One region of the Micromonospora sp. BQ11 genome, then DNA from elsewhere that is predicted to be linked to it. Evidence: riboswitches for the same ligand, from Rfam matches in the RefSeq annotation. Region 1 holds a riboswitch; each other region holds the start of a gene.

Region 1 (2,191 bases):
GAGGAGGTGGACCGCACCTGGGCGGCGTACGACGAGGCGGAGACCGCCGCCCGCCGGTTCGTCGGCACCAGGGCGTTGCCCAGCCCCCGTACGCCCCGCACCCCGACCGAGTACGCGACCCGGGAGCGCTGGCTGCACCAGACCGCGATGGCCGCCCACTGGCGCGGTGACCTGTCCGCCCGCCAGCTCAGTGACGTCTTCGGCCGCCGGCACGGCTGGAACCCGCGTCGGCACCCGGTGGAGCAGGAGGTGGTGCTGGCCCGGGCGGTACGGGACGGGAAGCTCGCCGCGTACCGGGCCGCCGCCGAGCGGGAACAGGCCGCGTGGCGCAACGCCGAGGTGGCCGCGGAGGCGGCGCGGGCCCTCGCCGCCGAGGCGTACGCGGCGGCGGCCCGGCTGCGTCCGGGTCGGGTTCCGACCGCCCGGGAGGCGGCGGCGGTCCCACGCCGGGTGGCTGCCGCCCGGTGGCGGCCGGCCCGGGTGGGCTGAGTACCGGCCTGTCCGCCCCGCTTTCGGGCGGTACTGCTCCGTTAATTCCGTGAGCCCGGTCACATGATTGCGGAAAGGGGCACCCGCCGCACCGTGGTCGATTGCTCCCGATGGTTCGGGCACCATCATCCAGGTGTGTCCCGATGTCCTCCCCGAGGGCGTTTCTGCGATCGCCGTCCCATTGAATACCGTCAGTGGTTAACTGCCTGCAAAATTGCTGCCGCGGGCCAGGTTTACGCAGGTGGGAGCGGGTTGGCAGGCCGATGGCCGGCCAGTAGTGTCGCCTCGTCCGGTGCGGTACCCGATCGCAAGGAGCGACGCCGCGCCGACCCGCTCAATCGTGATGATCACGAACCGGGGACCCAGTGCACGTTGGGGTGAATCCGCAGGCCCACGGCCCGCGGTAGGGCGTACTTCCCGCCCGAATCCGTCAGCTAACCCGGTAGGCGGCACCGGAAGGAGTTGCACTCGTGCAGCACGCACCCACCCCCTGGTTGTTCCGCCGTCTCCACGGCGCCGCGGTACCCGTGCTCGCTCGGCCGGTGGCCGCGAGCTGACCCACCGCGCTGCCCGGTAGTCCGGGCGCTCTCCCCAGTAGTGGTCCACCACCGCGCCGACGTCGTCCGCGCGGAGGGCCCGTCGCTGTCCCGCGCGGCGGGGACCCGGTGTGCCGCTCGCCCCCCGAGACCGTGGAGGAACATGTGAAGCACCACCTCAAGCGACAGCTCCGTCGACTGGCCGCCGAGCGCCCGTACCAGGTGGCCGCCGCGTCGGCCGCCGCGCTCGTCCTCGCCTCCGGCGGTCCCCTGATCACCGGCGGCGACGACGCCCCGGCCGCCGCACGGACCCCGGCCGGCGTGGCGGAGCTGCGCGGCGACACCACCGTCGCGTCGCGCGGCGAGGCCCGCGCCGCCGCGGCCCCGTCCAGCGCCACCCCGTCCGGCGCCGCCCCCGCGTCGCCGCGCGCCGCCACCAGCACCGCCGCCGCGGACCCGGACCTGACCCGCAGGCCGGAGCCGCCCAAGGCGCCGAAGCGCAAGATCCTGGAGTACGACTACCAGGCGCAGACCACCTTCTTCAACTGCGGTCCGGCCGCGGTCCGGAACGCCCTGAGCGCCGCCGGCATCGCCCGCAGCCAGGACCAGCTCGCCGGCCCGCTCGGCACCGACCAGTTCGGCACCGACTCGGTCGAGGACACCACCCGCGTCCTCAACGCCGTGGTCAAGGGCGACCCGTACCGCAGCCGGATGATCCCGGGCGGCGCGGCCACCCCGGCGCAGATGGACCGGCTCCAGGCCGACGTGGTCGCCGCCGTCACCGACGGCCGTGGCGTCGTGGTCAACGTGGCGGGCACCGCCACGGACACCGAGGGCGGCTGGCACTCGTTCCCCGGCGGCCACTACATCGCGGTGGTGGGCTACTCCGACGACGGGCGTCTGGTGCGGATCGCCGACTCCGCCGATCCGGCCGTCCCCGCGTACTGGATGACCACCATCGACCTGGCGAACTGGGCCGCCACCCGCGGCTACTCCGCCTGACCGACACGCTCCGCGACGGGCGTCGACCTCCGCAGGAGGGGTCGGCGCCCGTTGTCGTACCCGCGTCGCGGCTCTCGCCCGGCGGGTCCGGCCGGTGGCAGACTGCGCGCATGGTCGATGACTCGGGTGACCGGGACGGGCGCCCCGTCCTGCTGCTGCTGCAC
Region 2 (2,191 bases), on a different contig from region 1:
CCCCAGTCCCGCCCGTCGCCAGCCGGCACGCTCTCCGGAAGCGCCGCGGCCACCAGGTCACCGCCGACGCACGCCGCCCGCCGGAGCAGGCTGCCGTCGCGCAGGTAGATCGCGGCGAACGGGACGTCCAGCGGGTACCCGCCGATGGCCCGGGCCAGCCGGTGGCAGGTGCCGGCCACGTCCACGGTGCGCCCGTCCCCGCCGACCGTCAGGTCCCGCAGCAGCCGCAGCCGGCGCTCGCCGACCACCTGCTCGGTCACCTCGCTGCACACGGTGAGCACCCCGACCGTACGGCCATCGTCGTCGCGGGCCGGCGCGTGCGAGACGCTGAAGTACGCCTCCTCGCGGTAGCCGGAGCGGTCGAGCAGCAGCTGGAGGGCCGGCACCCAGCTGGCCACCCCGGTCGCCATCGCGTCGTGGATGAGCGGGGCCAGCACGTCCCAACCCTCGGCCAGGGTGACCCGCACGTCGTCGCCGAGCGCGCCGGGGTGCTTGTCCCCGATCAGTGCCGAGTAGGCGTCGTTGTAGAGCTGGGTGAACTCCGGCCCCCACAGCAGCAGCATGGGGTAGCGGGACGACAGCACCATCCGCACGGCGGCGCGCAGGCTCTGCGGCCAGCCCTCGACCGCGCCGAGGGGCGTCAGGGACCAGTCGAGCCGGGCCATCAGCCGCCCGGTGTCCCCACCACCGACGAAGAGGTCACCCACCCGTTGCGTCACCCTCGACCGAGTCCCATCGCAGCCCCGTTCCGGGGCCGACCACCCCTTGCTGGCGTTAGCTGCCCCATCCTGGCACCTGCGGACGCTCGCGCATCCGTCGCCACCCCGGAGGTGATCTGTACCCCCGGGCATCCGCATCCACACCTGTGGCCCCGCCACAGGTGGCGGCCAAGGGGGGCGGGCGATCACAGGTACGGGTGGGGCGCAAGTTGGCGGCTCGTGCTCCCGTGCGTGGCGGTGAGGAAGTTCACGAGAAGTGGGCAATCGGCGCGAAGCGCTCCTAACGTCGAGCGGGTTCGCGACGCGAACTCCACGGTCGGTAACGCCTAATCCTGCCGCCGGCCGTCGGTACCCGTCACCAGGCATGGAGCGGGGGACCCACACGTTCCTCGGTGCACGTCACCTCGGGGTGAAGCCGCCTCGGCGGCCGGGCTCCTCGGCCCGAACCCGACAGCTGACCTCGCAGGCGTGGAGGACACATCGATGACATCTGACTACCAGCCCCGGCACCGTCGCACCGCCCGTCGTACCGCTCTCGGCACGCTCGCCGTCGGCGCCGTGACCGGCGCGGTGGCGATCTTCGGCCCGGCCGCACCGGCGCAGGCCGCGAGCGTCAACTGGGACGCGATCGCCGAGTGCGAGTCCAGCGGCAACTGGAGCATCAACACCGGCAACGGCTACTACGGCGGCCTCCAGTTCGCCCAGGGCACCTGGGAGGGCTACGGCGGCCTGAAGTACGCCAAGCGGGCCGACCTGGCCAGCCGCGGCGAGCAGATCGCGGTCGCCGAGCGGGTGCTCGACGGCCAGGGCATCGGCGCGTGGCCGACCTGCGGCAAGCGGGGCGGCTCCACCAAGGCGTACACGCCGAAGAAGGCCGAGCGGTCCTCGGAGTCGGGCACGACGAAGCGCGACTCCGGCACGACGAAGCGCGACTCGGGCAACGACCGCTCGACGCGGAACACCACACCGTCGAGCAGCGGCGAGAGCCACGTGGTCGAGCCGGGCGACACCCTCGCCAAGATCGCCACCTCGCACGACGTCGACGGCGGCTGGCGGGCGCTGTACGAGCGCAACGAGCGCGTCGTCGGCGACGACCCCGGGCTGATCTTCCCGGGTCAGCGGCTCAGCCTCTGACGCGTACCCTCCTCGACGACGCCCGGCCGGCACCACCGGCCGGGCGTCGTCGCATCGCCGTCCGCGACGGCTCGTATCCTTTCCGCGAACCTTCTCGTGGTCGTCGAGCATGAAAGGACACGGTGTGAGCAACCGGGCCGAGACGTTGGAGTTCCAGGCCGAGGCACGTCAGCTGCTCCAGCTGATGGTCCACTCGATCTACTCGAACAAGGACGTCTTCCTGCGCGAGCTGATCTCGAACGCCTCCGACGCCTTGGACAAGGTGCGGCTGGCGTCCCTGGTGGACAAGGACCTCGACGTCGACACCACCGACCTGCACATCGCCATCGAGGTGGACC
Region 3 (2,191 bases), on a different contig from region 1:
GCAGCACCAGGTCGGCGCCGAGCCAGCCGACCGAGCTGACCACGTGCAGCGTGAGCAGGGCCTTGCGGGCCGGCGGTGCGAGTCGGGTCATGTCAGGAGATGCTGCCGGTCCCGCGGTGGCCCGTCGTGGGCCCGGCGACGACACCCTGCGTACGTCGGCCGACGTACGCGACGGCCCCCGGTGAGCCGCCGTGAGGCGTCCACCGGGGGCCGAGGGTGCCGGTCAGTAGACCGACAGGTGCACGTGGTTGGTGTGGTCGCTGGACGGGTCGCCGTTGGCGCCGCTGTACGACTTCCACCCGCTGCTGGGCAGCCAGATCTGGCGGTACCAGATCACGTAGAGCACGGCGAGCCGGTCGGAGTTGTCGACGAAGAACGCCGCCAGGTTGTTGCCGTACGTCCGGTCCCCGCCGGTGGCGTCACCGCCGAAGCCGCTTTTCTGCGCGGCGAAGTCACAGGCGCGGCCCTTCGGGTGCTCACCCGACCCGCCGGGCCGGTAACAGGAGACGTACCGGGTGAAGCCGGCCGCCTTGGCCTGGTTGAGCGCGTGCAGGGTGCGTGGCGTGATGCAGCCGTTCGCCGGGGTCGGGTCGTTCACGCTGCACGACTCGGACGGCCAGGAGCCGTCGGAGTTGCGCGGCGCCGGCTTTGCCCTCGTGCTGGCGGTGCGGCTGCCGCTGCCGCTGCCACTGCTGCTCGGTGGGTCGGACGCCCGCTCGTTCGCCACCGTGAGGGCCTTCTCCGCCTGCTGCTTGCGCTTGGCCATCACCGTCGTCTGCTTGGTCTGCTCGCGGATCTCGACCTCCACGGCCAACTTGGCCTGGGCGGCCTTGTCGCGGGCCTCCTGGAGCTGGCGCAGCGCCCGGTCCTCGTTGGCGGCGACCTGGTCCAGCGCGGCGGCGCGGTCCATGAAGCCCTCCGGTGAGCTGCTGTTCAGCAGGGCGGAAGCGGAGCCGAGGCGACCGGTGCGGTAGGCGAGACCGGCGATCTCCCCGACCTGCCGGCTCCGCTCGGCCAACTCGGTCTCGGTCCTCTTCACCTCGACGGCGAGCTGCTGTTGCCGCTTGACCGAGGTGTCCAGGGCCCGTTTGGCGTCGAGGTAACCCTTGCTGGCCGCTTCGAGCTGAGCTCGCAGAGCGGGGGTGCCGCCCTCCTCGTCCTGCCCGGGGGCGGCGAGAGCGGTGGTCGGGACAGCGGCGGCGCCGGCGGGGACCGGTGTGCCGCCGAGGGCGACGGCGAGCGTCGCGGCGATCAGGGCCGCCGTCCGGGCGGCGCGTCGTCGTACGGGTGTGGGCATGCAGATGTCCTTCCGTCAGCCGCCGACCGGGTTAGCTGACGGGTTCGGGACGGAAGATCCCTACCGCTGACGCGGATGCACCCCAGGAACATGGTTCCCCGGTTCGCCGTGGCAGGCGATTAGGCGGCGGCCACCGCCGGCACCGGTGGGTGCCGCCTGGCGGAGGCCGGATCAGAGCCTACCGGTGCTGGTGGGACGCGTGCAGCGGTGGTGACGCATGGTGCACACGCCCTTACCGACAAAACCGGCATAAGCACACTTTACACACTCTGATTTAAGGAGATGCTCAACACCACTCGACTGTCCCGCAGGTCCCGGGAGTCGCGCCGGGCTCGATCTGCAACGTGGCGTGGTCGATGCGGAAGTCCTCCCGCAGCGCCGTCCGGGCCGCCGTCAGCACGGCGCCGACCTCGGCGTCCGGGGCCATGGTGAGGTGCGCCGAGGCCACGTCCATGCCCGAGGTGAGAGTCCAGACGTGGAGGTCGTGCACCTCCGCGACGCCGGGCACGGCGGCCAGTCGGTCGTGCACGGCGGTCACCTGGAGGTGCTCCGGGGCCGCCTGGACCAGGATCCGCAGCGCGGACCGCCCCAGCCGCCACGTGCGGGGCAGGATGAACACACCGATCGCGACCGCGACCAGGGGATCGGCCCACCACCAGTCGGTGACGGAGATCAGCAGGGCCGCCCCGATCACCCCGAGCGAGCCCAGCAGGTCGCCGAGGACCTCCAGGTACGCCCCCTGGAGGTTGATGTTCTCCTTGGCGCCGGGGCGCAGCAGGCCGAAGGCGACGAGGTTCGCCAGCAGGCCGAGCACGGCCACCACCAGCATCGGGCCGGTGGAGACCTCCGGAGGGTCACCGAACCGGCGTACCGCCTCGACCACCACGTAGACCG
Region 4 (2,191 bases), on a different contig from region 1:
CGTCGAGGCGATGCTGGCCAGCTCCGACGCGCTCGCCGCCGAGGTCGACGCCGGCCGCTGCGCGGTGGTCGGCATGTCGTACCGGCTCACCGCCGGCGAGGTCCGCACGGTGGCTGAAATGTCGGCGGACGGCCCACCGGCCGCGTCGGTCGACGTGCCGGCCGCCGCGACCGCCGCCTGACCGCTACGACGAGAGGGGCGCCCCCGACCGGGGGCGGCCCTCTCGTGCTGTCCGGTGGTCGTCAGAGCAGCGACACGTGGACGTGGTCGGTGTGGTTCGAGGGACCGCTGTACGACTTCCAGCCGGTCGCCGGGAACCAGATCTGCCGGTTCCAGATCACGTAGTAGATGCCGAGCCGGTCGGCGTTGCGGACCAGGAAGGCGGTCAGGTTGTTGCCGTACTTCCGGGTGTCGGTGTTGTGCCAGGGGCTGAAGCCGCTGTTCTGGAGCGACCAGTCGCAGGCGCGGCCCTTGGGATGCTCGTACGGCCCACCCGACCGGTGGCAGCCGACGAACCGGGTGAAGCCGGCCCGCTTGACCTCCTTGTACATGTGCAGCGTCCGGGGAGTGACGCAGCCGGAGGTGGTGGGGTCGTTCTCGCTGCACGACTCGGGCCGCCAGTCGCCGTCCCCCGTCCGGCCCGGTGCGATCTTCGCGACGGGTGAGGTGGCGTTGACCAGGCCGCCGGTCAGGCCGTTGCCGCCGACCAGGTCGAGGGCCTTCTCGGCCGCGACCCGGTCCCGGTTGAGGTCGTTGGTCAGGCGCTGCTGCGCCCGGACTTCGGTGTCGAGCGCCAGCTTCGCCTGTTCCACCCGGGCCTTGACCGCGTTGACCTCGGCGAGCTGCTTGGCGTTGACCATGTTCAGCTCGTCCAGGGCGCCCGCGCGCTGCACGAAGGAGTCGGGGGTCTGGGCCCCCAGCAGCATGGACACGGCGCCGATCCGCCCGGTCCGGTACGACTGGGCGGCGATCTCGTTGACCTGCGGCGCGAGCGCGTCCAGCTCGCGCTGGACCCGCTTGAACTCCTGCTGCAGCTCCAGCTGGCGCTTCTCCGACTTCCTCAGGGCCGCCTGGGCCTTCACGAACTCACGGTTCTTCGTCTCGATGACGTCGTTGAGCAACGTCGGCTGGGCGTCGTGGCCCGAGGGCTTCGGGGGTGTCGGTGCGGCGGACGCCGGGAGGGGCCCGGCGAACACGGCCAGCGCGGCGAGCACGGCCACCACAGGTGTCGACCAGCGGCGTAGGGGTGCCGTCACAATGTTCCCTTCCGTCGACCGCCGACCGGGTTAGCTGACGGGTTCGGGACGGAAGTGGCCCCTACCGCGTGCGCGGATTCACCCCAGGTACCTGGGTCCCCGGTTCGCCTCGCGGCGATTGGGCGGCGGCACCGCAGGCGCCGCTGCGCGCCTTCGGCGGTGACCGGCAGCGAGGTTACCCGACAGTCGTCCTGGGGATCTACGTCCGGAAGCCGACTAAACGAGCTATTTCGAAGCCAAAGCCGATGACCAGTGACGCGACTATCAGGCGGGTGGGTCCGCGTGATCACGCTACGCAGTTTCACCATGCGGTGTCCGTGCTCCTTCCTCGGTCGGGCCACCTGCCGGGGGTGGCGGGCGCGGTGTCCGTCGCGCGGGGGGCGCTGAGCGCCTCCAGCGCCTCCGCCCGTACCGCCGCGCGGGGGATCGGCGGTTCGGCGGGTGCGTCGCCGGCGGTGGCCGTACCGCCCCGTCGGCCGGCCGTGGTGACCACGGCCGCCAGCGCGGTGGTGAGCGGCACCGCGGCGATCAGGCCCAGGGTGGCGACCGCGCTCCGGACGATCTCCTGGGCCAGGAACTCGCTGGTGAGGATCTGGGTCACCGCCCGCGAGTCGGCGGTGAGCAGGAGCAGCACGGGCAGGGAGGCGCCCGCGTACGCCAGCACGATCGTGTTCACCGTGGAGGCGATGTGTGCGCGGCCGACCCGGGTCGCCGCCCGGTAGAGCTGCAACCGGCTCAGCCCGGGGTTGGCGTGCGCCAATTCGGTGACGGTGGCGGCCTGGGTGACCGTGACGTCGTCGAGCACGCCGAGCGAGCCGATGATGATGCCGGCCAGCAGCAGCCCGTGCAGGTCGACGTCGGCCTGGTACATCGACAGCGTCGTGGCGTCCTCGCTGCCGTACCCGGTCAGGTGGGCGGCCGCGGTGGCGAGGGTG

The links. Region 1 has a riboswitch for cyclic di-AMP ahead of ACTMSW_RS27500 (C39 family peptidase). Riboswitches for the same ligand answer to the same signal wherever they lie in the genome.
Region 2: it holds a riboswitch for cyclic di-AMP, as region 1 does, so the genes downstream of both, ACTMSW_RS29950 (transglycosylase family protein) here and ACTMSW_RS27500 (C39 family peptidase) in region 1, are expected to answer to the same signal.
Region 3: it holds a riboswitch for cyclic di-AMP, as region 1 does, so the genes downstream of both, ACTMSW_RS06225 (coiled-coil domain-containing protein) here and ACTMSW_RS27500 (C39 family peptidase) in region 1, are expected to answer to the same signal.
Region 4: it holds a riboswitch for cyclic di-AMP, as region 1 does, so the genes downstream of both, ACTMSW_RS16720 (coiled-coil domain-containing protein) here and ACTMSW_RS27500 (C39 family peptidase) in region 1, are expected to answer to the same signal.

Annotation. Positions count from the first base shown of each region.
Region 1 is NZ_JBQHDB010000017.1:15,086-17,276, forward strand. It holds gene ACTMSW_RS27495 (hypothetical protein) at 1-489, shown strand, start outside; cyclic di-AMP (ydaO/yuaA leader) riboswitch at 811-953, shown strand; gene ACTMSW_RS27500 (C39 family peptidase) at 1,179-2,027, shown strand; gene ACTMSW_RS27505 (alpha/beta fold hydrolase) at 2,138-2,191, shown strand, end outside.
Region 2 is NZ_JBQHDB010000020.1:89,870-92,060, reverse strand. It holds gene ACTMSW_RS29955 (ATP-binding protein) at 1-707, opposite strand, end outside; cyclic di-AMP (ydaO/yuaA leader) riboswitch at 1,033-1,203, shown strand; gene ACTMSW_RS29950 (transglycosylase family protein) at 1,203-1,853, shown strand; gene htpG (molecular chaperone HtpG) at 1,978-2,191, shown strand, end outside.
Region 3 is NZ_JBQHDB010000002.1:481,147-483,337, reverse strand. It holds gene ACTMSW_RS06230 (DUF2269 domain-containing protein) at 1-91, opposite strand, end outside; gene ACTMSW_RS06225 (coiled-coil domain-containing protein) at 224-1,297, opposite strand; cyclic di-AMP (ydaO/yuaA leader) riboswitch at 1,302-1,433, opposite strand; gene ACTMSW_RS06220 (cation diffusion facilitator family transporter) at 1,584-2,191, opposite strand, start outside.
Region 4 is NZ_JBQHDB010000007.1:85,612-87,802, reverse strand. It holds gene ACTMSW_RS16725 (carbonic anhydrase) at 1-181, shown strand, start outside; gene ACTMSW_RS16720 (coiled-coil domain-containing protein) at 243-1,256, opposite strand; cyclic di-AMP (ydaO/yuaA leader) riboswitch at 1,261-1,391, opposite strand; gene ACTMSW_RS16715 (YibE/F family protein) at 1,558-2,191, opposite strand, start outside.